DNA from 3 places in the Hominiventricola filiformis genome. Region 3 is predicted to be linked to each of the others. Evidence: riboswitches for the same ligand, from Rfam matches in the RefSeq annotation. Region 3 holds a riboswitch; each other region holds the start of a gene.
The links. Region 3 has a riboswitch for cobalamin ahead of LKD36_RS16955 (dockerin type I domain-containing protein). Riboswitches for the same ligand answer to the same signal wherever they lie in the genome.
Positions count from the first base shown of each region.

Region 1: another riboswitch for cobalamin. It lies ahead of LKD36_RS05425 (ABC transporter substrate-binding protein); the one in region 3 lies ahead of LKD36_RS16955 (dockerin type I domain-containing protein).
Region 2: another riboswitch for cobalamin. It lies ahead of cobM (precorrin-4 C(11)-methyltransferase); the one in region 3 lies ahead of LKD36_RS16955 (dockerin type I domain-containing protein).

Region 1 is NZ_JAJEPS010000003.1:234,453-244,644, forward strand. It holds gene LKD36_RS05400 (hypothetical protein) at 1-936, opposite strand, end outside; gene LKD36_RS05405 (ABC transporter ATP-binding protein) at 937-1,908, opposite strand; gene LKD36_RS05410 (ABC transporter ATP-binding protein) at 1,901-2,683, opposite strand; gene nikC (nickel transporter permease) at 2,696-3,526, opposite strand; gene nikB (nickel ABC transporter permease) at 3,531-4,469, opposite strand; gene LKD36_RS05425 (ABC transporter substrate-binding protein) at 4,560-6,149, opposite strand; cobalamin riboswitch at 6,336-6,520, opposite strand; gene LKD36_RS05430 (LysR family transcriptional regulator) at 6,769-7,683, opposite strand; gene LKD36_RS05435 (class I SAM-dependent methyltransferase) at 7,680-8,471, opposite strand; partial or broken gene LKD36_RS05440 (hypothetical protein) at 8,645-10,192, opposite strand, start outside.
Region 2 is NZ_JAJEPS010000003.1:103,807-113,998, forward strand. It holds gene cobA (uroporphyrinogen-III C-methyltransferase) at 1-35, opposite strand, end outside; gene cobJ (precorrin-3B C(17)-methyltransferase) at 73-804, opposite strand; gene hemA (glutamyl-tRNA reductase) at 808-1,989, opposite strand; gene cobM (precorrin-4 C(11)-methyltransferase) at 1,989-2,744, opposite strand; cobalamin riboswitch at 2,866-3,051, opposite strand; gene ftsH (ATP-dependent zinc metalloprotease FtsH) at 3,083-4,921, opposite strand; gene LKD36_RS04835 (cupin domain-containing protein) at 5,097-5,423, opposite strand; gene LKD36_RS04840 (flavin reductase family protein) at 5,438-5,902, opposite strand; gene LKD36_RS04845 (TRAP transporter large permease) at 5,914-7,197, opposite strand; gene LKD36_RS04850 (TRAP transporter small permease) at 7,200-7,799, opposite strand; gene LKD36_RS04855 (DctP family TRAP transporter solute-binding subunit) at 7,889-8,941, opposite strand; gene LKD36_RS04860 (xylulokinase) at 8,972-10,192, opposite strand, start outside.
Region 3 is NZ_JAJEPS010000034.1:2,108-12,299, forward strand. It holds partial or broken gene LKD36_RS16930 (DUF4430 domain-containing protein) at 1-91, opposite strand, end outside; gene LKD36_RS16935 (dockerin type I repeat-containing protein) at 178-1,425, opposite strand; gene LKD36_RS16940 (LPXTG cell wall anchor domain-containing protein) at 1,418-2,116, opposite strand; gene LKD36_RS16945 (dockerin type I repeat-containing protein) at 2,132-2,857, opposite strand; gene LKD36_RS16950 (cohesin domain-containing protein) at 2,888-4,942, opposite strand; gene LKD36_RS16955 (dockerin type I domain-containing protein) at 4,961-8,095, opposite strand; cobalamin riboswitch at 8,247-8,451, opposite strand; gene LKD36_RS16960 (leucine-rich repeat domain-containing protein) at 8,454-9,299, opposite strand; tRNA gene LKD36_RS16965 (tRNA-Pro) at 9,736-9,809, opposite strand; partial or broken gene LKD36_RS16970 (hypothetical protein) at 9,963-10,192, opposite strand, start outside.

The DNA of each region.
Region 1 (10,192 bases), on a different contig from region 3:
GCCGGTCACTGCATTATACATCGCTGCAAATGCCGGTCCGATAATAGACTCATATTTACCGCACAGATATTTCAGATTGCCGTTCTCAAACAGCTCTCCGTTGCTTTCTGTGTAGCAGTCAATGGTACCAAGACTGGCATTACCCAGAGAATCCGCAATCGGACGAATCGGAATGACAGACATAACTACGTCTGCCGGATCTTTTTCATACTCTGCAACCGCCTGCTGTCCAATACTTTCCACTCCAATATATCCCGGAAATACGGTAACCTTCAGTTTCCCTGCCTGCACCTGGAGCGTCTCCTCGGCAGCTGCGATCTCGGCACTGCTCTGTTCAAACTGTACACCGTAAACCTCCTGCAGGGCATCCAGCATTCCCTCTGCACGCTGCTCATGCATGACATTGGTACCTGCTCCACCGCTTAACAGGAAATAACTGTCGGAAATCTGTTCTTTTGCAAAATAACTTCCCATATCGAAGCCTGCCTGATACTCCATCTCACTTCCCGGTCCAAAATAGCCAAGGAAATAAGGATTATCTGCAACTTTGTCAAAATCTTCCGGTGCTGTGGTACTGGACGGACGAATGAAATAAACTCCATTCTCTGCACAGAGAGAAACTTCTTTCTCCAGATCAAAACTGTTAAAAGCAAGAACTCCTTCCACACCTTCTGCGATCGCATTATTCAGGAACTCCATCTCTTTCTCTTCTGTAGTTACCTCGGAAGAATAGAGGAAATCCACATCAGAAAAGTTCCCTGCAATGTAGCTTTCCAGATATTCCCGGAATGCCTGTACCTGTTCATCCTTCAGATCATAGACGAGAACGCCGATCTTGTGGATGTGCTCCTGCTCCTGATTTTTTCCGCAGGAAATCATCGCTGCCACAAAAGCCAGTGTCAGCAATAATGCGATAAATTTTTTTGCTTTTTCCAATTATTTATCCTCCTTGTCAAACAGATGACAGGCCACTTCGTGATCTGCCCCGACCTGATGGAGTTTTGGTTTTTCTGCCGCACAACGGTCCACTGCCTTCGGGCAGCGTCCCCGGAACGGACAGCCGGCAGGTACGTCCAATGGGCTTGGTGCCTCTCCTTTGATCTCTTCGATCGGTTTGGAGAAATCCATACCAATATCAAAAATAGAGCCAATCAGTGCCCTCGTATAGGGATGAACTGCATGCTCTGCCAGATCCTCCGCCGGCAGTACCTCCACTACATTTCCAAGATACATAACCGCTACTTCATGAGAGCAGGACTGGATCAGAGAAATATCATGACAGATAAAACCAATGGTAATGTTCTTTTCTTTCTGAAGCTTTACAATCAGTTCAATGATCGTCTGCTGTACGGATACGTCCAGTGCAGAAGTTGCCTCATCAAGGATCAGGATCTCCGGTTCCAGAGCAAGAGCGCGGGCAATGGCTACACGCTGACGCTGACCACCGGACATGTTATGGGGATAACGGTCTGCAAACTCTCCCGGAAGCTCCACCATCTCCAAAAGCCGACGGCAGGCTGCATCCATCTCGCTCTTCTTGATACGGTTAAAGTTCAGAAGAGGCTCGCATACGATATCACGGATCTTCATTTTCGGGTTGAAAGAAGAGGTCGGATCCTGGAACACCATCTGAATATGCTGACGGTTCTGACGCAGCTCCTCACCTTTCAGTTTTGTAATATCTTTTCCACGATACAGGATCTCTCCCTCGGAAGGAGTATCCAAAGACACCAGGAAACGCATGAATGTAGATTTACCACAGCCGGATTCACCTACCAGTCCCAATGTCTTTCCTTTATAGAATTTCAGGTTAATATCATTGTTGGCAACCAAAGTACGTCCGCCTGACGCCGGAAAACGTCTTGTAACATGCTTTGCCTCCAATATAACTTCATCATGTTCAAACATAAGATTCCCCTCCCATCGAAGGTACTGCGCTTAACAGCCTGCGGGTGTATGCATTTTCCGAATGATGCAGGATATGGTCTCGGTCTCCCTGATCTTCTATATGACCATCTTTCATGACCACAACATAGTCGGACATATAGGCTGCCACACCCAGATTATGGGTAACAACAATAATACCAGTGCCATAATCTTCTCTTAATTCCATCATCTGGCGAACAATCTGTGCCTGAGTAGTTACATCCAGTGCACTCGTCGGCTCATCTGCCAGCAGAAGCTTCGGCTGATAAGTCATACCCATGGCAATACCGACACGCTGACGCATACCGCCGGATAATTGGAACGGATAAGAATGCATGATATTATCCGGGCTCGGAAGGCGCATTTTTCCAAGCATCTCTTCCCCTTTTGCCCATGCATCCTTTTTGGAAATCTTTTCATGGGTCTGCAGATACTCTGTAAATACAGATCCAATCTTCCTGGTCGGGTTCATCATGGCACCGCTGTCCTGGAAAATCATGGAAATCTCGCTGCCGCGCAGTTTTCTCCACTGCTCCGGTGTATTTTTAAGAAGGGAAGTACCATGAAAAAGAATATCTCCCTTGGTTACTTTACCGCCGCCTGCAAGCAGTCCTAAGACCGCACGAATCACGGTAGTCTTACCGCTTCCGCTCTCTCCTACCAGACTGACGATCTGACCCGGAGCCATGTCGAGACTGAAATCTACAACGGTAGGAACATCTTTATACGCAATCGTAATATTATCAATTTTCAGCATATTCCTACCTCCTTACTCTGCTCTCGGATCCAGGATATCCCGAATGGAATCTCCCAACATGTTAAATACAACAACGACAAAGAAAATTGCAAGACCCGGATATAGCATCATCCAGGGTGCGGACTGCATACAGGCACGACCTTCATTCAGCATATAGCCCCATTCCGGTGTCGGCGGCTTTGCACCAAATCCCAGGAAGGACAGGGCTGCGATCTCCAGCATCATACCGCCTACATCCGTAGCTGCTGTGATAATCAGCGTCGGCAGTGCATTGGGCAGCATATAACGAAGCAGCATATAGGGTGTTTTAGAACCAGTTACAATGGCTGCGGATACATAGTCACGGTCACGGATTTTCATAACCAGGCTTCGTGCCAGACGGGCATATTTGGTCCAGTTGACAGCTACGATTGCGATGATGGCATTACGGATACTTGCACCCATGATACCTGCCACAGCCAGTGCCAGAACCAGGCCTGGGAAAGCCAGCATCATATCTGCAATACGCATGAGAACCGCATCAACGGCTCCGCCGAAATAACCGGCAATGACACCTACTACACTTCCCACCAGAAAAATAAGAACAACCACACCAAAGGTAGAAGTGAGGGATGCACGGGCTCCGTAAATCACACGGGCATAAATATCACGTCCCATTTTATCAGTACCGAAAATATGAGCTTTGCTCGGTGCCTCCAGGGCCTCTGTCAGGGAACCTTTCAGCGGGTCAACACCTCCGGTAAGTACCGGTGCAAAAACTGCTGCCAGAATAATCAAAATGGCAAGAATTCCAAAAAAGGTAAACTGCTTATGTTCTTTCACAAATTTTAACGTCTTCTTCATCTTCTTACCTCTTCAAGCGCATCCGGGGATCAATATAGACATAGGATGCATCCACAATCAGGTTAATGACCATATAAATCAGCGCCATCCAGAGTACATACCCCTGAATCAGGTTGTAGTCGCTGGAAGTAATCGCAGTAACGGCCAGGTTACCAAGTCCAGGATAAGAGAAGATCACCTCTACAACACTGGTACCACCAAGAAGGCTTCCGACGGAAAGTCCCAGCATGGTAATCAGCGGAAGCAATGCATTCGGAAATACATTTTTCCAAATAATCGTGGAACGTTTCACACCTCTGGCTTCTGCTCCGATCACATAATCCTGACTTAATTCCTCCAGAACTGCAGTCCGGACCTGTCTGGTATATTTAGATGCCATTGCAATGGCCAGCGTCAGTGCCGGCAGAAACAGACTCTTGAAGTCACCGCCGGAAGCGATAACCGGGAAAACCTGAATCTGTACACACAGCAGCATCATCAGGAGAAGTCCTACCCAGAAGTTCGGCATCGCACATCCAATGAAGGTTACCGCACGGCAGATATAGTCGATGATACCGTCTTTATGTAATGCGGAAGCAACACCCAGCGGCACTGCTATGATCAACATCAGAATCAGTGACATGAGGGTCAGCTTCAGGGTCGGCAATACACGGGCTGCCAGAAGCTCCACTACCGGTTTGTTGAGGCTGTAGGATTTTCCAAAATCACCATGCAGGCAGTTAAACAGCCAGCGGAAATACTGGGTGAAAAACGGGTCGTTCAGTCCCATCTCATCCCTGGTCTGCTGTACCAGTTCTTCCGTCGGCATCACGCCGGTAGCGGAGAACATGTTGCGGACCGGATCTCCAGGAGACAGGTAGGTCAGTAAAAACGTTACGAAACTGATACCAATCAATACAATTGCAATCTGTAAGATTCGGCGAAGAATCTGTTTCTTATTCAAGACAATGGCTCCTTTCTAAAAGTGAACAAAACAGGAACCCCCACCCTGGCCGCCGCAAGGGGCACGGATGGGGGTAATGAATACTTAATCTTACTCAGCCGGGGTAATCTCGGTGGTCAGCCAGTAGTAGTCTGCCGTATGGATATGCGCATTTCCTACATTCTTAGAGTAAATCATAGAAGAGTTGTAGTATCCGTCGATCAGAACAGCGGCATCATCTACCAGAATCTGCTGCATCTGGAAGATCAGATCTGCACGTTTCTCTTCATCCATCTCGCTCTTCAGCTGCTCGAACAGTGCATCATATTCCGGATTGGAATATCCGCAGTAAGTAGTATCGGTTGCCCAGTTTGCCATGTAAGCATAGGGATCTCCGGTACCTACGGTGATCCAGTTATTGTTATTGAAGTCATAATCTCCAGCAGCAAGTTTGCTCCACTGGTCATCAGAGCTGCCGTAGTCTGCGGTGCATCCGATACCGATCTCTGCCAGATACTGAATATGTGCGTTGGAGAAATCGTTCAGCAGACGGTTCTCATAGGAAACGTAGTGCAGATTGATATTCTGTCCATCCAGCTCACGGATTCCATCGCCGTCAGTATCTACGATTCCTGCATCATCAAGGAGCTTCTTAGCGCCTTCCGGATCATAGGTATAGGGGTTGGTCAGTTTGTCATAACCATAGCTTAAAGTAGACGGCAGTACGGAGAATCCCGGAGTATACAGACCTCCGATAGTCTTGGAGTTGCAGATGGTATCATAGTCAATGCCCATCAGGATTGCCTGACGCAGAGTCTTGTTGCCAAGAATGCCATCAAAGTTCATCCAGCTGAAACCACAGCGAACACCAGAAGCAATATCTACCGTGAAATCAGGATTATCTTTGAAATCCTGGATATCAGATACATTGGTAATATTCTCTACCAGATCAACCTGTCCACTCTGCAGCGCCATGGTCTTAGCAGAAGCATCCCCCATGTACATCAGTTTTACTTCGTCATAGGGAACTTCCTCACGGTAGTTCGGATTCGCTGCCAGATCATAACCTACACCTACACCATTGAAAGTCTCAACCATGTACGGACCGGTTCCGATCGTGCCATTGTCAAAGTTCTCGGTATCTGCCACATCAACAATTGCCATAGTCGGATGTGCCAGCTGTCCCGGAAGGTTGGCATAAGGCTGAGTCGTCTGGATGGTCAGGGTATTTGCTGCATCATCTGCAGTAATGGTTGCCTCGAACTCCAGATATTTCTGCGGTTTTGCAGATCCACTCGGTCCCATCTCTTTCAGATATTCAAAGCACTCTTTTACTTTAGTCGGAGTCAGATCACAGCCGTCAGAGAATTTGATGCCGTCTTTCAGGGTGATGACCCACTCGGTATGCTCATCATTTACAGTGTAGCTGTCTGCGAGCCACGGCTCTACTTCCATGCTGTCGTTGAACTTGAACAGTCCCTCGGTGATACCGTAACGCATGGCATTCCATCCACCGTTCTCATCGGTAACGGTATTGACAATACCATCGGTATACATCTGGCATCCGAAAGTAAGTACTTTCTTATCTCCATCATTCGCAGCAGAAGTGCTTCCGCTGTTATCGGATGCTCCACCGCCGCAGCCAGTCAGCAGCAAAGCTGCTGCCAGAGTTAAACTGATACATTTCTTCGTGTTTTTCATATTCTCTATCCTTTCTCATTTCATTCATTTGCCAGCGCTGTCTGCACTATCAATTCGTCTCCCACTTAAAAATTACGCATAAAAAAAGCCGGATCTACATCCGACTTTCCTCTCACCTTTTTACACACTATCCCCTTAAAACATAGATTTTTCTAGGTAAGAATTATCTCGTCTTCCGCAAGAACTCTTTCTGACAAAAAACAAGCAGGTCTCCTGACTTTAGCATCCACACCCAAAGCACCTTCCCAGGAATCATCTCCCCAGTGGCATCTGCTCCAGGCTTAACTATTACAGTGACGGGATCGTTCCGGACTTTCACCGGATTCCCTTTTCATCGAATCTATCTTCGAACTTATTTTTTGCGGCTTAATTGCCGACCATATGAACATGTAGATTTATACTTACACTTTCTTCACATTTTGTCAACGAAGTTTGTATTCTTTTTCGTTATATCTTATCAAGGTCATTCTGCAATTCCGCTTCGATTTCATCTGATTTCCGCTCTTTTTCCTCTTCTTTTTTCCTTTCAAAAAACTTAAAAATAAAAAATATCTCCATTTCTTCGCAAGAACATGGAGATATTCCATTTTAGAATATATTTTATCTTATCTGTTATATATTATTCTTGTAATCTGCTTCGTACAAACTCCAGATAATGTTCTGCCCATCCATCCAGCGTCTCTCCCTGACGGCTGACGCAGCCAAACAGAATCGGTTCTTCTTCTCCGTAAAGTGAGTATCCGGGATATCCCCGTGATTCTTTTTCGCGGCTCAAATAACCACCGCTCACATTGCCAAGGTCTGTCTTTCCAAGCAGTTCATTCATAACATAGTCACTGTTAGTAATAACTGAGATCTTCATACGGTCTGTCGGTGAGATCCGGTCTGTCTCCTCCGTCATCCTGCGCCCCAGTGTATACTCATCTTCATAACACTGCACCAGGCGTACCTCATCCAGTGCAATTTCCCCAATACCGGATTTTCCAGCCAACGGATGATCTTTTCCAAAATAAAGATATGCTTTCGTCCGTTTCAGTTCCTGAAAAATGAGTCCGGCACATTCCAGTCGGTACTGAAAGGATGGCATCTGCTCATCTAATACATAGACAAATCCAATATCGTCTTTCCCTGCCTGGCACCGTTCCAGTATTTCTTCCGTTCCCGCCGTCATTACATGATAGCAGACATCCTCCTGCCGGTGCTCCTGATAAAAAGCAGCAAAACAGGAAGCCATCCAGGAACTGGGATTCCAGGATGCCAGCAGTTCTTCCCCCTTGTCCATTCGGGAAAATGATTTTAACTGTTCTATATTTTCTACGGCCCTGCTTGCATATTCATAGACACGCTGTCCTCTGGCCGTAAGCGTAATCCCTCTGCTCTGACGGACAAATACCGAAAATCCCAGCTCATCTTCCAGCATGCGGATCACTTTGCTCACATTGGGCTGCGTCGTATACAGTGCTTCTGCTGCCTTACTGAATGATCGAAGCTGGGCACAGACCACCAGGTACTGCAGCTGCTTGGTTTCTATCATGAAGTATATCCTTCCTTATTAGGACAGACAGCTTTTGTTCCGCCCATTTTTACAGCACTGACGAGGAACATCGGTGTAGACCCATAGTTTGCTTTTTCCGTTGAGTCCCAGACTCTCTCCCAGACCTTTTCATCCGCTTCCACTTCATTTCCAAGGCGGTCTCGTAACACCTGTACATCCCACGCCGGACGCATAATTCTACTCATGGGAATCTGTCTTGCAATATCCTCCATGGCGTCAATATCCGTGCAGGTATAATGGTCATCCAGATGAAGATTCTCTACCCGTTTCCGGTCCTCTTCGTATTCTTTTCTCTTCTCCTCATCGAAGAGATGATGATACCAGTTGGCATCAAAATTCAGAAGGCGGCCGCCTTTTTTCAGCACGCGCATCCATTCTGCATAAGCTTTTCCCGGCTCTTCCAGATTCCAGGTCAGATTTCTGGAAATGACTACGTCAAAGTATCCATCCGGAAAATCCAGTTTCTGTGCATCCATTCTCTGAAAATGGATACTGGAGGCAAGTGCCCCCGCATTTTTCTTTGCCTCCTCCAGCATAGCTTCTGTATAATCTACTGCCGTCACATCATATCCTGCTTTGGTGAGCAGAATGGCAAAAAATCCAGGACCAGTTCCAACATCCAGAATCTTCAGCGCCCCTTCCGGCAGATGACGACGGATCTCGTCAAGCCATACCCGGTCCTGCCCGGTTGCCAGCTCATGCTGGTTCACCTGGGAATAGCCTTCCGCTCTTCCTGTCCAGTACTGTTCAATCTGTGATAATATCATCCCCATATCCTCCTGTGGGTCTCTTCAAAATACAGCCGGATTTTCATCTGCTTTCCGACCACTCATGATATCAGATTAGCACATGGTTAAATTCTTCACAAGCCGGGTGGGGGGTTATTTTTTGAAACAAAAACAGCAGCAGAGGCTTCTCTGCTGCTGCAATTATTTACTGCTTATTCTTCTGGTTTTACCGTCTCATCATCTGTTTCTTTGGTCACTGCCGCCTCCGCTGCTGCTTTTGCTGCATTTCTTCGTTTTTGTCTTCTGATATGAAGTCCTACGACAACCAGAATTGCCAGTGCAAGCACTGCTGCTGAGATCAGGGTCTCCACCCAGATATCCATGCGGTTCAGTACTACGATATATCCGGCAGAACTGATCTGCGTATCGGATGAGAGATAACTTCCAATGGTGTCTGCTTTCTGTGCTTCTCCCACGGTCTGATATTCTGCATCCATGGTCATCAGACTGTCTGCCAGACGGGTATCGTTCAGTACCCGCACAATTGCGTTTGTCCTAAGCGGCTGTGCCTGGGATACTTCATAATAGTATACCTTCTTCAGATAATATTTATAGAACGGACTGTCATTATCCATATTGGCTTTTACCTGTGCCAGTTCTTCATCCGTTGCTTCTCTCACGGAAATCTTCGTATCCGGATAGAATTCACCGCCCATAAGTACCGGAGACTTCTCTTCTTCTGCATCAGCTGTCAATGCCGGCATATAGGCACGATATACCGCATGAACCGTTACATTTCTGTGAATGGGACTCACATCTTTTTCTTCCCAGTACACATATCCGTCTTTCGATTTCGGGAGGTCAGGATAGTTTTCCTCCGGAAGTTCATCTCCATAAGCAAATGTATTCTGCCAGACTACCTGCTCTCCGTTCATGAAACGAACGGTAAACTGAGTGAAATTAAGAGGCATATTTCCAAGCTGAATCAGAGAATCATAGTCCATGCTCTCTGCCTCACTGCTTCTGGTCACGCCATCCACAGCACCATAACCGTTATCTACAAAATAATTATCCTTTACAACTCCGTCCGCTTTTCCTACGACTGCACCGCTGGATTTTACATAGCTGTCCATGTCAAGATAAGAGCATACATAGTTGCCGCTGACATCTTCGCCTCTTCCGGCCACACCGCCTACATAACCATCTCCGCTGACTCCACTTAATACATAACTGTCACGAATGGTATTGTCGCATCTTCCGGCAATTCCTCCGGCATATTTTCCACCATCAGTCAGAATATCCCCGTAGTTTTCCGCTGCCACGATAATTCCATAGTCTGCTTTTCCCACAATACCGCCGGCATAATCACCTTTTACCGTAATGTCCGCTGTATTGGAGCTGGAAAAAATGGCTGCCAGCACATGACGGGTAATACTGTCACTGTCATCCTCGTCATCATCCTCGTCATCGTTCTTATCCTGGAAGAACCAGGCAGATGCTTTCTGCGGATTTGTCTTCACAATGGCTCCCGCAATACCGCCTCCCTGGGTATCTGCATACACCTCTCCAGAGTTAGTACTGGAAATGATCTTTCCATCCCCTGATGTGGCATCCGTCAGTTCAGATACATCGACATAAATAGATTTATCATCAATCCGGTTCTTCAGTTCATCCAGTGCATCAGAAACGGTTCCTCGAATCACATCAAACTGATCTTTCACCCGGTCAAGGGAATCTCTGACTCCATCGAAATCGGTATG
Region 2 (10,192 bases), on a different contig from region 3:
CTCTTTCTGGTTCCGATCCTTATCAGATCCTGCATGTTATCCTCCATCTCCATACATGAAAGGTCCGCTTTCCTATACGCGATAACCTCTCGGAGTAATCATTCTTCCATTCTTTGTATATGTCTGGGAATTCCCCACAATCACCACACTGAACATGTCAATATCTGCATTTTTCAGTTCTCCCAGGGTCGTGATACAGGAAGCCTCATCTTTTCGTCCTGCATTTCTCACAATACCGACCGGAGTCTCCGGTTTCCGGTATTTCATCAGAATATCTGCTGCTTTCTCTACATAGTCTACACGTTTTTTGCTCTTCGGGTTGTAAAGGCAGACGATCATGTCTCCCTGCCCTGCACAGTCCACGCGCTTCATAATCAGATCAAAAGGCGTCATCAGGTCGCTTAAACTGATGACTGCAAAATCGTGCATCAGCGGAGCGCCCAGTACAGAAGCGGCCGCGCTGGCTGCCGTTACACCCGGAACCGTCTCGATCTCAATATTGGCATTCATCTCTTCCGCTACCTGATAGATGATGCCTGCCATACCGTAGATACCGCTGTCGCCGCTGGATACCATAGCAACGGTCTGGTCCTTCATTGCTTCCTCTACCGCCATCTGACAGCGCTTTACTTCCTGCATCATCGGCGTTGCAAGGTAATTTTTATCCGGAAAGAATTCCTTTAAAATATTTACATAAGTGGTATAACCGGTAACCACATCCGCATTTTTAATCACTTCAATGGCTTTCTCTGTCATATGCTCATAGCCGCCGGGGCCGAATCCGACTACGTATAATTTTCCCATAAATTATTCAATCTCCTTTAAATGTCCAAAAAGTGCGTGAAGCTCTGCCGGAGTGGAATGATCCCGCAGACGGTAAAACATCTTATCAATGGCTTTATCAAGTCCCTTTTTTTCCGCTTCCTGTTCCATCCATTCCTTAAAAGAAGCCATATCCGGCAATGCCAGCTGGAATACCATCCAGCGTTCAAAATCCATCTGTACTTCGTCAAGAATCTGGTCTGCAGCCACAACTTCATGCTGTTTTTTTTCGTTATTTGTCCGGGCAAGTTCCTGGAAATCATCAATATCATAACGCATGATTCCCGGCAGTTTCTCCACCTTTGCCTCAATGTCAATCGGCACTGCCAAATCCACCAGTACACGGGGTTTCTCTGTCACAAGCTTCTCCGCCATCTTACTGTAAGTCAGCGTATAATGAGGGCTGCTGGTGGCACTGATAATTGCATCCATCTCATTGACCAGCTCGTACCGTTTTTCATATTCCATAACGCGGTATGTAATCTTGTGATGATGGTCTTCTCCTGCCTGTCCCATATTTCTGGACGTAATATAAACCTCCGCACCATCAATGCACTGGAGGTTCTTTAACACCGTGCTTCCGATCTTGCCGGATGCACCGATGATCATAACTTTTTTGCCATGAAGGGTTCCCAGCCCCTGTTCTGCTGCCTTGATGGCCATGGTAGCAGTGGACACACTGGTTCTGGAAAGATCCGTTTCTGTCTTTACCTTCTTGGCTGCCGTTACCGCATAGCGGAACAGCGTATTCAGATAGACGCCGCAGGTGCCTGTCTCTCTTGCCTGATCATGGGCACGTTTCACCTGGCCGAGGATCTGATCCTCGCCCATAACCATGGACTCAAGACCTGCTGCCACGTGGAACAGATGACGCACAGCCTTGCTTCCATTATAAAAGCGGATATAGTCACCGATATTTTCCACATCCTGTGCACCGGCAAATTCCAGCACCAGATCCTGCAATTCTGTAAAATTGCCGCCCGGACAGGCAGTATAAATATAAACCTCTGTTCGATTACAGGTACTGATAATCACGCACTCTTCCGCGATGCCTCTCGCGATCATCTCCTTCATCAGTTCCTGCTGCTTCTCTGCCGGAAACGCAAACAGTTCCCGGACAGCCAGCGGCGTATTATGATGACTGATTCCGATCAGTGAGATTCCCATTACTCCGTCACTCCCTTTCGGAATTCTGTGGTAAAGGTCTTGTCATACAATTTGGACAGGTCATAGTCATTTCCAAGGAAATCTCCGACTACGGTCAGAGCCGTCTTGGTAATGCCAGCCTCCTTCACACGCTCTGCAATATTGGTCAGATCACCGCGGACAATCTTCTGATCTTCCCAGGTTGCTTTATAGACAACAGCTACCGGAGTTTCCGGACGATATTCCTGTCTCAAAATCGCAGACATCTCGTCCAGCATGCCAACGCTTAAGAAAATGATCATGGTGGCATTGTGCTTTGCCAGATCTACCAGCTTTTCCTTCGGCGGCATTGGGGTACGTCCTTCCATACGGGTCAGAATCACCGTCTGGCTCACGCCCGGAAGGGTATATTCCTTCTTTAACACTGCTGCAGTTGCAAGGAAAGAACTGACACCTGGAATCACCTCATAGTCAATGCCCAGTTCATCCAGTCTGTCCATCTGCTCTCTGTGAGCACCATAAATAGCCGGATCTCCCGTATGAACCCGGGCAACCTTCAGACCCTTGTCTTCTGCATCTTTCATCACATCAATGACTTCATCAAGGTTCATCAGGGCACTGTTGTAAATAACAGCTCCCTCTTTTGCATCTGCCAATACCTGTGGATTGACCAGAGAACCTGCATAAATGATGACATCTGCGCTGTCAATAATCTTCTTTCCCTTAATAGTCAGAAGTTCCGGGTCGCCAGGACCCGCTCCGATAAATGATACCATGTGTTTTCCCTCCACGTAATAAAAGGAGTCCCCGCAACACAGCCGCGAAGACTCCCTCATTTTTCTTTTGATCTGAATGTATTTCTTTGTCAGAAATTTTCAGGATCTGCTTTCTTCGGAAGCTCTCCCAGATCAGATAGCAGGTCTCCTGACTCACGGTCTTTTAAAGAAGAACTTTCCCTTCTCACCCTTATAGGGCAATGGTTACTGCAGTCTCCTCATTCCCGCTTACAGTGGCCGGACCGTTCAGGCTTCTCACCCGATTCCCTGTTAGGCTTCACTAAGCACTTTCTGATGGTTTTGCATATAGGAAAGCATATCATATTTCTTATAGTTCGTCAATTTGCACCAGAATTTTCTTTCAAAACCTGCATAAATTCATCTCCGGTGATGGTCTCTTTCTCATACAGATATTTTGCAAGGGCATGAAGCTGCTGTTTATTCTCCGTCAACAGGGTCATAGCTTTGTCATACTCCTTCTTAAGAAGGGCTTTTACCTTCTCATCCACAACGGCTGCCGTCTCCGCTGCACATGCCAGAGAAGTATCTCCGCCCATGTACTGGTTATTTACCGTTTCCAGTGCCATCATGCCAAACTCATCACTCATACCATAACGGGTAATCATACCTCTTGCAAGTTTCGTCATCTGCTCGATATCATTGGAAGCACCCGTAGTAATGGAACCAAAGATCAGAGCCTCTGCCGCACGTCCGCCTGCGTAAGTTGCAATCTTGTTCTCCAGTTCTTCTTTGCTCAAAAGATACTGATCATGTTCCTCCACCTGCATCGTATAACCAAGGGCACCGGAAGTTCTCGGAATGATCGTAATCTTGGTAACCGGAGCAGAATGACTCTGAAGCGCCGCTACCAGTGCGTGCCCAGTCTCATGGTATGCCACAATCAGTTTTTCCTTGTCAGAAAGTACGGCATTTTTCTTCTGATATCCGGCGATAACCACTTCAATACTCTCTTCCAGATCTGACTGGTTTACATAGGTCCGCCCACTTCTGACTGCACGAAGAGCAGCCTCATTAATCATATTGGCAAGCTCTGCACCGGAAGCTCCGGCTGCTGCTCTGGCCATCGCATGAAAATCCACATCATCTCCCAGTTTTACTTTCTTGGCATGGACTTTCAGGATTGCCTCACGGCCGATGAGATCCGGAAGTTCTACCGGAATTCTTCTGTCAAAACGTCCCGGACGTAAGAGTGCCGGATCCAGCGTTTCCGGACGGTTGGTTGCTGCCAGGATCACAACACCCTTGGAACCGTCAAAACCATCCATCTCGGTGAGCAGCTGGTTCAGCGTCTGCTCACGCTCATCATTTCCACCCATGCCGGAGCCATCTCTCTTCTTACCGATGGTATCAATCTCATCAATGAACACGATACACGGTGCTTTTTCATTTGCCTGCTTAAACAGGTCTCTTACTTTGGCCGCACCCATACCAACGAACATCTCTACAAATTCCGAACCGGAGATGGAAAAGAAGGGTACTTCTGCCTCACCGGCTACCGCCTTTGCCAGCAAAGTTTTACCAGTTCCTGGAGGGCCGACTAACAGGGCACCTTTGGGCATCGTTGCACCAATCGCCTGATATTTTGCCGGATTGTGGAGAAAATCAACAATTTCCTGAAGCTGCTCTTTTGCTTCGTCCTCTCCAGCCACATCATGAAATTTGATTCCCGTCTCACTGGCTACATAGATCTTGGCATTGCTCTTTCCAAACTGCATGGCATTGCCAAGTCCGCCTCCGCCCATTTTTTTCATCAGCATTCTGGACAAAATCTGTCCAATTGCGACAAAAATAGCAATCTGGATCACTACCAGAATAATCTGATCAAACAATGATGAATTCTGCTCCTGCACTGCGCCGAAATCACATCCGGATGCCATCAGACGGTCTACCAGACTCGTATCATTCGGGAAGGGCACTGTTGAATAATAAGTAGGATTGTCTTTATTATTATCCGTGAAATAGATCACATCATCCTCTACCTGGGCCATTGCTACTTCCTTGTCATCCAGCATGGTCAGGAACGTACCATAATCGACTTCCTTGATCTGATGCTTTAAGAAACCAGGAACTACAAACGTATTTAATACAAACATTACCAGAAGCACAAGAACATAATAAAATATCAATGGCTTCTTTGGTTTTTTAACCTGCTGCATATGCGTTTACTCCTCCTTTTATCGTTAATTGCAGTGTACCATAGCACCGAAACGTGAATTAAATATAAACTGTAGGTGATAATTTAATGAAAAAATCCGCTCCGGCATATGTCTGCTCAGAACGGATTTTTTCACTTACAACCACTTCTATCAATTTTTCAACTTTTAAGCAATTTTATGCGTACGGCGCGCAGCTCCAGGTAATGACTGCGGTCTCGGTTCCGATATTCGAAATCTGATGAGGTTCTCCTTCTTCAATCAGAAGGATGTCTCCTTCATTCAGCTCATAGTATTTCCCACTATCACGATTGTATACTGCTACATGGCCTCTGCTGCAAAAGAAGATCTCATGAGCTTCTGAATGGCCCGGATCAGTTCCACCAGTCTGACCTGGAAGAAGTGTGGAACTTCCAAAAGTAATTTTTTCAGTGGCAATATACTGACGGCACACTTCCGAACCGTCCATAAAAAATTCCGCGTCAGTCGAATGTATTACTTTCATTATAGAAATTCTCCTTAAAAAAAGTCTTTTTGATGATATAGAAGCACTTCATCTGCATTCTGTGTTGCGCTAACTGCCTCTGCAATAAACAAGGTATGATTAGTCACCACTTTCTGATCCACAACCTTGCACACCAGCTGTGTGGCTGCATCTTTAATCATAGGAATTCCGTCTTCTGTATATTCCGTTTCTACCAGTTTGGTTTTATCCTCCTTGCGTCCGGAAACCAGGCCACAGGCAATTGCAGTATCTTTTTGCGTATCTCTTAATACACTGACGGTAAAATACCCTGCTTCTTTCATCATATCCGCTGTCAGGTGTCCGGTACTTACCGCTACCACCAGCATCGCGGGGGAGGAAGCTACCTGGCAAAGCCAGGCAGCAGTCATCAGGTTGTCTTTATCATTGGCATGAACCCCCAGGACATAGACTCCGTGAGTCAGGGTGTTCATGGCTTTGGATACATCTGTTGAATTCATATCAGTTCCTCTTATCTAAATAAATTCAATAAAATCATATCTACTGGGCAAACCGCTACAAAAGCACATACAATCAGTAATGTCAGAATCAACGGCCAACCATCTTTCATGTATTCACTCATCTTTACTTTAGTGACACCCATAACAGAGAACATCATAACACCGAACGGCGGAGTAACTCCACCAAGGGTATCCATCAAAACCATAACCAGTCCAAGATGAATCACATCTACTCCAAGGGTTTTTGCCACCGGGATCAGAAGCGGAGGAAGAATGACCAATGCTGCTGCAGTGTCAAGAAACATTCCCATAATCAGCATAAATACCAGCACAATCAAAATAAATACAGTTCCATTCGGTGCGATCTTAATCAGCAGATTCGTTCCAATCTGAGGAATGTTTTCCCAGAGCATATATCTGGAAAACATACTTGCTGCAGAGAGAATCAACAAAACACTTGCAGTACTGTGTACGGACTCCACCACAATCTTCTTAATGTGTTCCAGTTTCAGACGCCGATATATAAACACACCACAGAACAGAGAATACAGTACACAGATCGCTGCGCATTCTGTTGGAGTAAAGATACCAACTCTCATTCCCATGACAATACCGATCGGCATCAGCAGCGCCCAGATAGATGAGCCAAGCTGTTTCATAAACTGTTTTGCCGTTACTTTTTCTTTCACCGCCGGCTGATATCCTCTGGTCTTGGCAATAAAGTAATTGACTGCCAGAAGGGCTACACACATGATAATTCCAGGGATATAACCTGCCAGGAACATATCACCAATAGAACAGCTTGCTGCTGTTGCGTAAATAATCAAAGCAATTCCAGGCGGAATAATCGGGGTAATACAACTGGTTGTTGCCGTCAGAGCTGCGGAATATCCAAGCGGATATCCTCTCTTTACCATCTCCGGGCAAAGCATCCGGGCTTCAAATGCTGCATCTGCACAGGAAGAACCGGAAAGACCACCCATGAAGGTAGATAACAGACAGTTGGTTGCTCCCAGACCTCCGGTAAATTTACTGGTCAGCATTCCGCAAAAATCCATCAGACTCTCTGATACACCTCCATATCCCATAACTGAACCTGCCAGAATAAAGAACGGAACTGCCATCATGGTAAAACTGCTGGACTGCTCAAACAATGCGGAAATCATATTAAAAAGGGTTACTCCGTCACACCAGAATGTAAAGTAAATCAAACTGGCAATAATCATGGAGAACGCTACTGGAACGCCTACAAAGAAAAGTACAAATGCAATCAGAATCGGCCATAAGTTCGGCATAATCATTCACCGCCTTTCTCAGAATCAGAAACTGTATTTTGCATCAGTCTCTTTTCTGCTTCATGTGCAAGGGCTGCTTCTGTCTGATCTTCCACAGAATCAACAACATAGATTCCCTCATAAATAGGGATTTCATGATAATAGTCTTTTTTCTTAATAACATTCTTTAAAAAGAACAGTGAATGGATTGTCATAAAGAAAAAGCCAAGCACCAGTGCAAATGCGGTAATAGAATAAGGAAAATGAAGGGTTTGACTTCTTCTGGTCCATGCCTGAATACAGTATCCTGTCCCCAGGATAAATGTCAGCCCACAAATGAAGACCAACAGAGATGTTACAAACACACTTAATATTGCCTGTACCTTTTTCGGAAGCAATTTTACCAAAAGGTCAATCGCTCCATGTCCAAATCGCTTGTAAAGGGAGCTTCCACCCACGAAAATGATGTATGCATAGCAAATATAAGATATTTCATCAAAAGCTGCGCTGCTTTTGCTTATTACCAAACGTCCAATTACATTTCCGATTACACAAAATGTCATAATCAACAATGCGGTACCGGAAATGATTTCCTCAAAATTTACATATAACTTCTTCAGCATCACGTATTCCTCCAGTCTCTAAGGGAAGATGGATGTTCTTCCGGGATCATATGAATCCCGGAAGGCAACTCATTCTAATTTAATTACTCTTATTCTCCACGAACCTCGGCAAGAGCTGCATTTGCTTCATCTATCAGTTCCTGGGACCATCCATGAACTTCAAATACTTTCTGTGCTGCTGCTTTCATTGCTTCAACATCTACGTCTCTGTTCACAGTAACGCCATTGTCTTCTACCATCTGCTGCAGTACTTCCTCTTCCTCATCTGCAACCATCTTCGTAGAATACTCTACAAAATCTGCAGCATCATCCAGAAGGATCTGCTGAAGATCTGCATCCAGACTGTCAAAAATCTTTGCATTCATAACCAGACCATTTACTGCATAGAAATGATTGGTGATATTAATATAAGGGCAAACCTCATCAATAGAATTTGCTTTCAGAGCACCGATCGGGTTTTCTACACAATCAACCACTCCCTGCTGCAATGCTGTATAAGTCTCCGAGAAGGAAATGGTTGCCGGATTTGCACCCCATGCCTCTGCCAGCTCCAGCTGTGTTGCATTGTTCGGCATGCGGAAATTTAATCCTTTCAGATCATCTGGAGTGTTAATCGGTTTTTTGGACATGATCTGTCTTGATCCGTAATAAGAACTCATTCCATCCAGAACCATCAGACCAGCTTCTTTACATTCTGCCTGCAGACGTTTTCCAAAATCAGTCTGTGCAACTTTCGCAATTTCATCATAAGAATTATAGAAGTACGGACTAAAAAGAATCGAATACTCCGGATAGTACGGCTCAAGAAGTGCCGGATCGGAATAATTCATCATATAAGCTCCATTATAGATCTGCTCGTTGATCTCATCATCATCGCCCATGATACCGTCTGCATACTCTTCAATAACGATACGGCCATCTGTATCCTTAGTTACTGCCTCTGCAAACTGCTGTAATGCAGTGGTAACTGCGCAACCAGAAGGATCCGTATGGCAAAGTTTAATCGTAATTGCCTTACCTGAGCTTGCCGTACCTGTACTTGCGTCAGAACTGCTGGCAGGATCAGAAGATCCACCGCCACATGCAGTCAGGCCTGCTGCCATTGCCACTGTTAAAAGGAGCGCCATCGCTTTTCTTCTCATAAGATTTACCTCCACTTTTGTAAAAACACATTAGATTGACTTTTTAAAACACTGATCTAAATCCCCAAATAATTTTCTATACATTTCATATCCATCTTCATAAACAGTTTTGTTGCCGGTATTGGGAAGTGTTCTCTTCTTCACCTGCACCATGCTTTCTGCTGCTTCATTCAGATTTTTAAAGATTCCTGTTGCTTTTCCAGCTAGGATTGCTGCTCCCAAAGATGCAGCCTCTATAGAATTCACCGTTTCCAGAGGAATCTGGCAAATATCTGATTTAATCTGGTTCCATACATCGCTCTTGGAACCACCGCCCAATGAACGGATTTCTTTTACCTCAATTCCCATGTCCGCAAGGGAATCAATATTTCGCTTTACAATATATCCCAGCGATTCCATGACGGATCTCATAAAATGTGCTCTGGTGTGCTGTAATGTGAATCCAAACCATACCCCCTTTGCTTTGGCATTTACATCCGGTGCATTGGAACCAGCCAGATGCGGGAGCATTACCAGTCCATCAGAACCTGCCGGTACTTTACTTACTTCTTTGCTGATCATATTGTAGGCATCATCCAGCCCCAACTCCTGTGCCTGCATTTCAATCTGGCAGAACTTGTCACGGAACCATCTTAAGGTCATACCACCATTGGTAAAGGTATGAATCATATAGGTATCCGCATTTGCAAAATAGTGGAGCGGCATTCTCCGATTTGGATCAAACACCGGTCTTGCCACCGGTGCACAAATTGCAAGTGCTGCTCCGATGGTTTCAGAGAACATTCCCTCATGGGTATTTCCTGCTCCGATTGCTCCGGCTGCCTGATCCAGAGCTCCTGTACATACCGTAAGATTTTTTAAAAGTCCCAGTTCTTCTGCGACTTCCGGAATAATCGTTCCAACCACTTCTCCGGACTCATATACCGGTGCCAGCTGATCTTCTTTAACTCCAAGACATTCTAACATTTCCGGCCAATATTCTTTTTTAATAATATCCCAGTAAGTGGAAGAACATACCAGAGAACCTTCTGTTGCAAACTTCCCCGTCATACGGTAGATAAAGTAATCCTCGATCAGCAGAAATTTTGCAGTCTTTGCAAATACTTCCGGCTCATGGTTCTTCACCCAGAGAATCTTAGATGCCGGCCAGCACGGTTCAAAGCTTACCTGTCCGGTTACTTTATAGCAGGTCTCATCTCCAAATTTTTCTTTGAAGAACTCCGCCTCCTCTTGTGCCCGGTTGTCCATCCA
Region 3 (10,192 bases):
CCTTCCCCGGCATCTGCAAATGCCCGACTGCCAGCAGAAAAGCAAGAAATATCGCAAATATGCGGTACAATCTCTTCTTATTTCTGTGCATACTCCCCACCTTCTTTTTCTCCTATAACGCAAAGTAACCCCCTGTTCTTCTCTGAAGAACAGGAAGTACTTTACTTACATATTCTTTTACTCGGTCAGTTTTCCAGAAAATTCTTTTATCTTTCCCGATACATAGCCATAGATCATCGCAGAATCCAGTGCATCCACCTGTCCGTCACCGTTTACATCCGCGAGTTTCATAATGTCGTCTCCAACTGTCCGGGTTCCTTTGGCAATGCTCCATACCATGGACGCATCTCTCCTGGTAACCGTTCCATCCTGATTAATATCTCCCAGCATCGGAACCGGTTTTACCGTTACCTTGGCTGTAGGCGGAGCACATGATGCATCTTCCGTACCGGCATTTGCATCCAGACCAACAATATAGTAGGTTCCCGGCTTATCAAATGTTACACTCCAAGTTCCACCTTCACCTGCATCAAAAACTTGATCTGTCAGAGTGCGGTCCTCTCCAAGAACTACATATCCCTGAAGACTTCCGTCAACTGCAGCTTCAAAGGATTCCGAACCGCCATCAGCTACAGAACTGGTATCATATTTTAATGTCTTTCCAGTCAATGCCTCCCCGGCTGTGCATGTATAAGAGTCATGTTCAAAGGCTAAAAATGCTCCGTTTGTCCAGAAATTCCAGTTCGTAAACATGGCAAGATCAACAGAATCATCATCTGACAGCAATATATAATCTGCTGTAGCTCCCCAACCTTTACTCATCAACGGATATACATGATTTCGATAGTACATCAGGTTCTCATCATGTCCCCAGAACTGCTGCATATAAAGAGATGTCGGACTACCCGTAATATTCAACACTTTATTGGTCGGTTCGTATGCAATGTCACCTTTCATATTCATTACAGAACCATACGGATCTGCTTCAGTTACTCCGTTTTGCAGCTGGCCCTGCCCGCATTCATCTTCAGAAAGTCCCATGCAATAACGTTCCAACAGATAAATATATAAATGCAGTAATGTCGGACGCCTGATTAACTCCTTGTCGATATATGCTCCCGTTCCATCTTTTGTGTGATACCGTTCAAAATCAGTAAGTCCATATGGTTCCAGTGAAAACCACGGAATATTAACATCCAGATGAGCCAATGTTGTCTCATCTTCATCGTGTCCTACAATGGGAATTCCATCGCAGGATACTGTCACAACCACATGTACGCTTTCCTGGGCTGTCTCTTCATATGAATAAGGAGATGCATCAGCTGGATCCTTTGCAAGAACCGGCTGAACAGGAAGCGTCAGTAACAGTGCAATTGCCAGAAAACAGGCACTGATTCTTCTAAAAATTTTTAATTTCTTATTCATGCCTTCTTCTCTTTCTCGTCAATACCCAAATGCAGCCAATCATTGCTACTGCTGCAAGAACAATCCAAAGCATCGGTCCCTGATCTCCCGTCTTGGCAGACTGCAGATTCTGAGGTGTAGACGCTGCTGCTGCAGCTGTATTTGATCCAGAAGTTGCTGTCTCTTCTGTTTTACTGGAGGAATGATGGTGTTTCTTTCCCGGCTTTGCTTTTGCCTCGATGGTCAGGGTAGCCTGTGCCGGATCTTTCTCTGCTTCCGGTGCATCCCGGGTGATTGCCTGACTCTCTACGTCCATCTGTGCAGAATCAATGGTTACTTTTGTCGTACCGGCTTTTTCCGTATGAAATGCCAGCTGAAACACTTTTCCATCCTGCTGTTTTTCTCCATATTTGAGAAGACGCAGTTTTCCGTTCTCTTCCTGCACCGTATAATCATCCAGACCTGTTGATGCCTTCTGGTCAAATGTCAGATAATCCTTTTCATAAGAAAATGTCAGATCGGCTGTGTTAAAAGTTCCACCCGGTGCAGCTACTGTTATATCCAGAAGTACTGTCTGATCTGCTGTTACGGTCTGATCCTTCCCAATTCCAATCCGATAGTTTTCTGCAGCTTCAGACGGAATGCCGGCTGCCAGGCTGAATGCCATCAGAAATGCTGCCAGAGTCAGCCCTTTTTTTCTATTCCACTTCATGTTCCGTCTCCCTTATTACTTGCTTTCTGCCGGAAATTCTGCAATTTTTCCATTGACGCGGGCATAAATCATTGCCGCATCTGCCGTATTAATCTTGCCATCTCCATTTACATCCGCTACTTTTTGCTGTTCTTCTTTAAGTGTTACCTTGCCATTAATGCTTGCGTAGGTTAATGCAGCATCCGCTGTATTAATCTTACCGTCTCCGTTTACATCTCCATATACTATAGAAGATTTTACATCATAACTTACCTTACCATTGTCCGTTTCCTTCAATGTATTCCAGTAATCCGTTGTAGCAAAATGCTCACGTTCTACTCGAAATGTATCTTTCCAATCCGCTGTCATATCTTTTTTCGCCGTAAATGTCAGCTGACAGATCTCCCCGCTTCGTAGAGCAACTCCTTCAGATGTTGTATCTACAAAATTAACACTATAACAAGGTTTTTGTTCCGAACCATAGGTCATCGCTTTTGTACTGACCTGTGCGTCTTCACATGCGGTTCCTATCGTACTCTTCTTCAGAGAGAAACTATCCATATCAAAATAAACCCGGTAGTCGAAACAGATCACATCATTCACTGCTTCATCCAGTGTCAAGGTCAATGTAATATCACTTCCACTGGTCACCTTCGTCTGATCGGATGACACTTTTACCTCAGCAGCCGACACTGGCAGACCGGAACCGGCCGCCAGTATCAGTGCAAGAAGAGCTGTAAATCCTCTTCTTCCATATTTCATATAGGTATTCTCCTTCTAAAACCAAACCCTTTATTTCAGAATCTCAGATACAACTGCTACTGCATCCTCAACCGTCAGATTCTTACTTCCATTCATATCAGCACGGAGGAATCTCTCTACAGATAAGATATCAAAATCGTCATATACTGGTTTGTACATATCATATACAAGCTGGGCATCGTTGATATCGATCTGGCCTGTCTTGTTGACATCTCCAGAATAATCAATTTCTATCTTGGTTCCTTCCACACTTCCAAGATGTTTTACTGCTTCTTCTTTCATTTCCTGCTCAGCCTTATCAGAAATTACAAGACAGCAGTATCCGTCATACTTTTCAGACCAGTACATTGCGGAACCGTCATAAGTAAGTACTTTTCCTTCTGTCAGAGAACTGTCATTTGCAACAACCAGATACATTACCTTGCCATTCAGTTTCACATACTGATATACTTCTGCGGTTTTGTTCGGGTTTTTAGCCACATTTACCATAATGTTTGCACCGTCAATATCAGCTGCTGCAATGGTATAGGTACCGTCTCCATTATCGTTTACATTAACCGTATTCTCGCCTTTTACTGCGGTTACTGCATATACAAAATCTGCCGCTTTTGTAATCGTGAAAGTAAAGTCCTGATGAAGCGGAGCATTCTGGCTGGTTCCTCCAACTACATCTCCGGCACCCTCACCTTCAAAAGTAATTGTTCCTGCTGTCTGCTCTTTGGCCACATTAATCTCTACCGGACCTGTAATCTTATCCCCTGCAATCTTGTACTGATTTGCAGTTCCTTCCTGAAGTTCTGAAGTAATCTCTGTGCCACCAGCTGTAATCTTTACCGTATAAGCATAGTTGCTATCCTGCGTTAAAGTATAAGTATAATCCGTTCCATAGGTTGCTTTTGCCGGTGCCGTTACATCTGCAGCGCCATTTCCGGTAACTGTTACATCATACTGTTTAGCTGTTTTGGTTGCAGTTACGGTAATGTTTCCATTGATCTGCTCTTTACTGATGGTGTAACTTCCGTCCCCATTGTCTGTCACTGTAAGCTGAGTATCACCGATCTTCGCAATTACATCATAATCATAATGTGTATTTTTTGCAGTAAAGGTATAATCTGCATCCGGAGTTGCTGTACCTGCACCATCAAAATCATTCGAAAGAGTTACTGTATATCCACCAACAGTAACGGTAACTTTATCTGTAACCTTTGTTGCTTCCGGCGCATCATCACTGATTGCATGATCCGCTTTATCTACTTTTGCAGAAGTAAATGCCACTTCTGCTGTGCCCACCTGCTGTGCCTTGAAGTTCAGAGTAAATGCGTTGCCGAGCTGTTTTTCTTCACCATAACCAGTAACCCTTACAATTCCATTGGACGCATCATTCGTAATGGTATATCCTTCACCAAGAGAAGTTGTATCCAGTGCCAGTTTCTCTTTATCATACTTAAGCGTTACATCCACCGCATTGTAAGTTGTTGCATTATCAGAGGCAATCTTTACAGTTACCGGGGCCGTTTCACCCATCTGAACTGTCTGAGTGCCCTCAAGATCCACTTTATAAGATGCTGTAGCCGGTGCAGGAGTTACCGTAACACTGACCGGATCTCCCGCAGTTACTTTATCTGCATCTACTTCTACCCATGTAGTATCCATAACAGATTCTCTTTTTACTTTAAAAGATACATCATCACTGGATGAAATATCATCTTTAGCAGTAAAAGTCAGGTTATAGATAGTTCCAGCTTTGATCGTAACTCCCTCAGAAGAAGTATCTACAAAGCTGACCACATAATACGCGCCATCTGCACCTGTCATAGGAGAAGAAATCTTCATACCATTACAAGAATTTCCATTTTCAGATCCTGTCATAGTAAATTTATCCGAATTATAGTAAAGCCAATATTCAAATGAGGTACAATTTGCAATATCTTCATCCAAAGTCAAAGTTACGGTAACGCTTTCTCCTGCTGCCACACTTGTCTTATCTACTGATGGTTTCACCGAACCGGCAAATGCTTCCAGAGTAAAGCCAAACATCATGCAGAAGCATAAGATGAATGAAATTGCTTTCTTTATCTGTCTCATACAAAATTCTCCTTTTTATTATTTTGCTGCTGGAAATGTTTCTATTTTTCCATTGACACGCGCATAAATAAGTGCTGCATCTCCGCTGTTAATTTTTCCATCTCCATTTACATCAGCTGCTTTCAACTGACCTTCTTTGAATTTTATTTTTCCATTGACATATGCATAAGTCAGTGCTGCATCTCCGCTATTAATTTTTCCATCACCATTCACATCACCATAAACAACCGTAGACTTTCCAAATGTGGTGGTCAGCGTCTTCAGTCCGTAATTTGCATTGTCAAATCCATATGTATAGGTAACAAGATAAGTACCATCGTCCTGTTTAGTTACTTTTACATCATCACTGATGTCTCTCTGCTCGCCGTTTTTCAGATTGGAGACAACCTTCAGTCCTTCTGCGGTAATAGTTCCATTTTTTTCTGTAATGGAAGTCGGCTCTTCTGTTACCTCAATAGATTCTACCTTCGATGTAATTGCCATCATATAGCAGCTGTCATTTTTGTAATAAAGAGTTCCATATTCATCTGCAATGGTAGAGCAGATACAATATTGTGCCAGAGGACTTACCGGAGTAAACACTTCACTGTAACCAGAATCGGTCGTCGTCAACGGTTCTGTCTGACCTTTTTTATCCTTCAGTACAGAAACACCACCCGGCGTATAATTATACGGGAGGTAGATATATACATATCCATCCTCATCTACATATCCCGTCGTTACCATAGCAGAAGTCTGCGGATAACCAAGGATTGCATATGCATATGCCTGGGTCATGGAACCATCCTCATTCAGATCATATACACCAATGGCATGACCGGAATTTGCTCCAAACTGACTTGTTCCTGCAATTCCAATGTAAATTCTTCCATTGTATACAGACGGCGTACAGGTGGACATTGCATATTCATTTCCTTTTGCTCCTACAATCACTACAGACTGTTTATCTGTGATTTTTCCAGTCTCCCAGTCAATCTGTGCATTGCAGAGAACACCGCCCTTGCTGGTAAAGAACACTCTGTCAGATTCCGGATCATGAGAAATATTAGAACGGATATCTCCGCGGATACCATCCCAGGAATCCACTAATTCTCCGGTTTCCCGGTCAAATACCAACAGACTTGCACCTTCCGTGCTATATCCACTGGCTCCGTCATCGGTTCCTACCACTGCAAATTTGTCTGTTACATAAGCACCAGCCCAGTAAAATCCTCCTGCCCGCTTATATGTCCAGGAAGCGACCTTTGCTTCCGTAGCTTTGGAAGAATCCTCGTCAGTTACACTGATACATGCGAAATTGGCATCTTTCTCCTCACTGTTCCAGAAACCTGCGTAAATATAACCATCTTTATAGGTAATTGGACAGTTCGGCTGACCTTTCAGATCGTTCTGATAAACCCAGAGGGAGGTCAAATCCTTTGCATTGAATGCCTGAATTCTTCCATTACTCAGACCAACAAAAATCATACCGTCACCATACGTTGCCGGAACAATGGAGAAGCTGGAGGAACCTACCATAGTACCTTCCGCTACAACTGCTCCTGTGTTTCTGTCCAGTTTGCGGATTGTAGAACCTGTGTAAGTTACCAGATCTCCATCCACCATAATCGGAGATCCCGGTGCTGCTGCCCATCCTGTTCCGTATTTTACTGCCCAGAGCAGTTCTGCATCATCTGGATTATACGGCGTTTTTGATGTCGTAATACCTAACTCATCATCACCGTTTCGGAAATTTCCCCACTGTGCATAGATGGTCTTGTCGATATCATTATTGTCTGTTGCCCTCTCCAGCGTGATCTCCGCTGTACCTGCTTTTGCTACAAAATTATTTTTCTGGCCAATATAGCCATTTTTTGTTACAACATAGCTGTAGGTGTCTCCAATCTGAAGAGTCCAGGTTTTATCATGATCTGGCCAGACTCTGTCACCATTCTTATCTTTTACTACAACCAGAGCGTCTTCCGGATCTGTTTCAAAAGAGACATTGCCTGTTCCTGCATCTTCTTCTCTGGTAATAGTCACCTTATATGTATTTGTGATACCTTCTTTATTTACAACAGTAATGGTAACAGCATTTTCACCAATACTCAGAGGTATTTCATTCTGATCTGCGTTTCCATTATAAAGAATCTGATAGGTCTGATCTGTAATATCCGTATGTTGTGCCGCAGTGAAAACAGCTGTATCCGCTTTTGTGGTGGCGGTCATGTTCTGCCATGTCTTAATATAAGAGGTATTCGCATTCCACTTAAACCCATTATCAATTTCTATCGCTTCACCGGATTTATTGGCAATGGAAAGTGTCTGCAGACAAGGTTTTCTCAGAACATGGATGGTTACCGTCTGTGATTCTCCCTCATCCGCTGAAGATGCAGTAACTGTAACATCCTGTCCTGTCGTCGTTGCAGATTTTGTTATGCAGTTAAGCTGTTTCGCTGTTCCCGGCGTCAGTGTCGGGGTCTGTTCTTTTCCAGTAATCATCTGCGTCCATTTTGCAGTAACTACCGTGTCATCAGGCGCCTCATCAGAAAGTGCAGTAACTAAAAATGGAGATGCAGTCTGAATATCATATGTGTACAGATTGTATTCATTTTCATCACACTTTTCCAACTCCATTTCATCTGCCAGCGTTCCATTCGAATACAATGTTTCATATATCGCTACACTGTCTAAATACTGTGTATTTCTTGCCTGCACTGCAATCGGTGCCGCCTGATCATCAAATGCAGCTTGATCATCAACCGTTTCTGTTATCTGTTCTTCCTGACCAGACTCCGCCGTCTGTTCCTCCTGTTTTACTTCTTCCTGACCAGGCTCCGTCGTCTGTTCTTCCTGTTTTTCTTTTCCCTGACCAGGCTCCGTCGTCTGCTCTTTCTGTTCCTCTTCTCCCTGAGCAGGCTCCGTCGTCTGCTCTTCCTGTTTCTCTTCTTCCTGACCAGGCTCCGTCACCTGTTCTTGTTCACCAGCTGTTTCATCGCCAGCTTCCTTTGTTTCATCAGTCACTTCCGCCTGTTCCTGACTCTCATCCTGAACAGCCGTCAACTCTGATGCTGCCGCTGCTTCTGCCGCATTTGCTTCCACAGGCAGACTGCCTGTTACCATAGCGCAGGTTAATATCAGCGCTAACACAGAAGCACATGTCTTTCTTTTCATCTTTTTCCCTCCTTATGATGATTTATTTTAAAAACGGGCAATTTCTCTTCCGCTGAAGTTACACATCCGTCGTGCAAACTTACAAAAAAAGCTGCAGAACTTAAAAGTTCTGCAGCCGTTTTTCTGCCAGTTTCAAAATATGTAATTAATTCTATCGAAAGTTTCTTCAGCAGGTCTTCTGATTTACATCTCAAGCGCTGGCTATTCTGCCTTCCCAGTCCCCCAGTGGCCGACTTGCGTCCTTGAATATCAACATCGATGCTTACAGCGGCGGTGCCATCCGGGAATCTCACCCGGTTCTCTCTTAGCTTTTTGTTCTTCTCAGTTCAAAAAGCACTGAAGTCTTACTTTCTACGATTTATAAATACTCACACAGAAAATCATTCTCCTGGCAATACTTATCAATTTTGCTGCCTTTTCTGCAACGTATGGTACAACTTCTGTTTACAATCCAGTCTCCTACAACCTCTGGATCACCTGGAATTTCCAGAACTTTTAATCGGTTACATCCGTGGAATACCCATTTGCCAATTATTTTTACAGATTCCGGAATTCGCACATATTCTAACTGCGTACACTTAAAAAATGCGCTGTCACTAATCTTTACCAATCCATTCGGAAGATGCAGTTCCGTTAATCCATTTTGATAAAATGCTTCTTCTTCGATTTCTTTCAATGTGGCAGGAAATTGAATGCCATCCAGCTCTTTGCATTTATAAAAAGCTCTAGGTCCAACTTTTTCCAGCTTTTCAGGAAGTACAATGAGCTGAAGTCGATTGCATTCACGGAATACTTCTGGAGAAATCACGGTACTGAGATTTTCTGTTTCATATCGTATCTCTCGAACAGCTTTATTTTCCATAAATGCATTTTTCTCTATATAACGGAGACTCTTTGGAATATCCAACGTTTTCAAACTGGTACATCCCTGAAATGCACTTCTCTGTACGGTTCGCACCCCATCAAGGGTAAGGAACCGCAGATTGCTGCAGCCCTGAAATGCTTCTTCCCCAATTTCTTTTACACTATTCCCGATCTGCAACCGTTTCATCTTAATATTATTCTTCATTGCACCGCTTCCAATTCTGCGGTACGGCTCCGCAATTCTTATCTCACGGTCAACCATTGACTTGCCCAAGCGCCTGTCAAACACATCATAATTGCGGTCTGATACCCAGACTCCGGTATGATAAATATTTCCCATAATTCCCCTTACTGATATTCTGTCTCGTTAAGATTAGCTATCCCTAATAATAAAAAAACACGTTTGCCCATGATACGCAAACGTGTTTATGCTCTGTCAAAAAATATCCAGTTATCGTATGAAAATCAAACCGTGATCAGTAGACTTCCTGGGTCACATTTCAAAATTCTGTTCTGGATTTTACCATTTTACAGATCTCTTCATGTTCACAGCGGCGTTGCCCCTTCGGATTTGCACCAAATTGTCTTTTCAGTTCTGTTGCTGTATATACAGTACCAGACACTCTGTATCACTTATGAGTATAGCTCATAAATCGTTACAAAGCAATGCTTATTTGTCACCTTTTTAACGTAATTTATAAAAAAAAAGCCGGAACCATAACTGATTCCGGTTCTGTTCAGTTATCCAGCAGATAACTGACGCCCCTGCCAAGGAGTCGATGCGACAGGATTTGAACCTGCGACCTCTGCGTCCCGAACGCAGCGCTCTACCAAGCTGAGCCACGCATCGTTATTGTGTTTTGCCCCATCACCAGAGCACTTGTTTAGTATACATCGGTTTTTCAGATTTGTAAAGAGTTTTTTTCAATTTTTTTATTTTTCTTTTTTTAGCTCAGAAAGCAGGAAAATCTAAGGTCTTCCTGCTTTCTGATTATAACATATTTTACTTTATAAAGCTATTCACTACTGCGGTTGCATCTTCAACTGTTAATTTTCCATCTCCAGTTACATCTGCGTCCAGGAACTTATGCATGGATACCGTATCAAAATCCTCGTATTTTGCATTATACATATCGTATGTAAGCTGTGCATCGTTGATGTCTACTTTGCTACTAAGGTTCACATCGAAGTCATATGCCAGTTCTGTCTTCTCTGCGTCTGCCTCTGCAATCT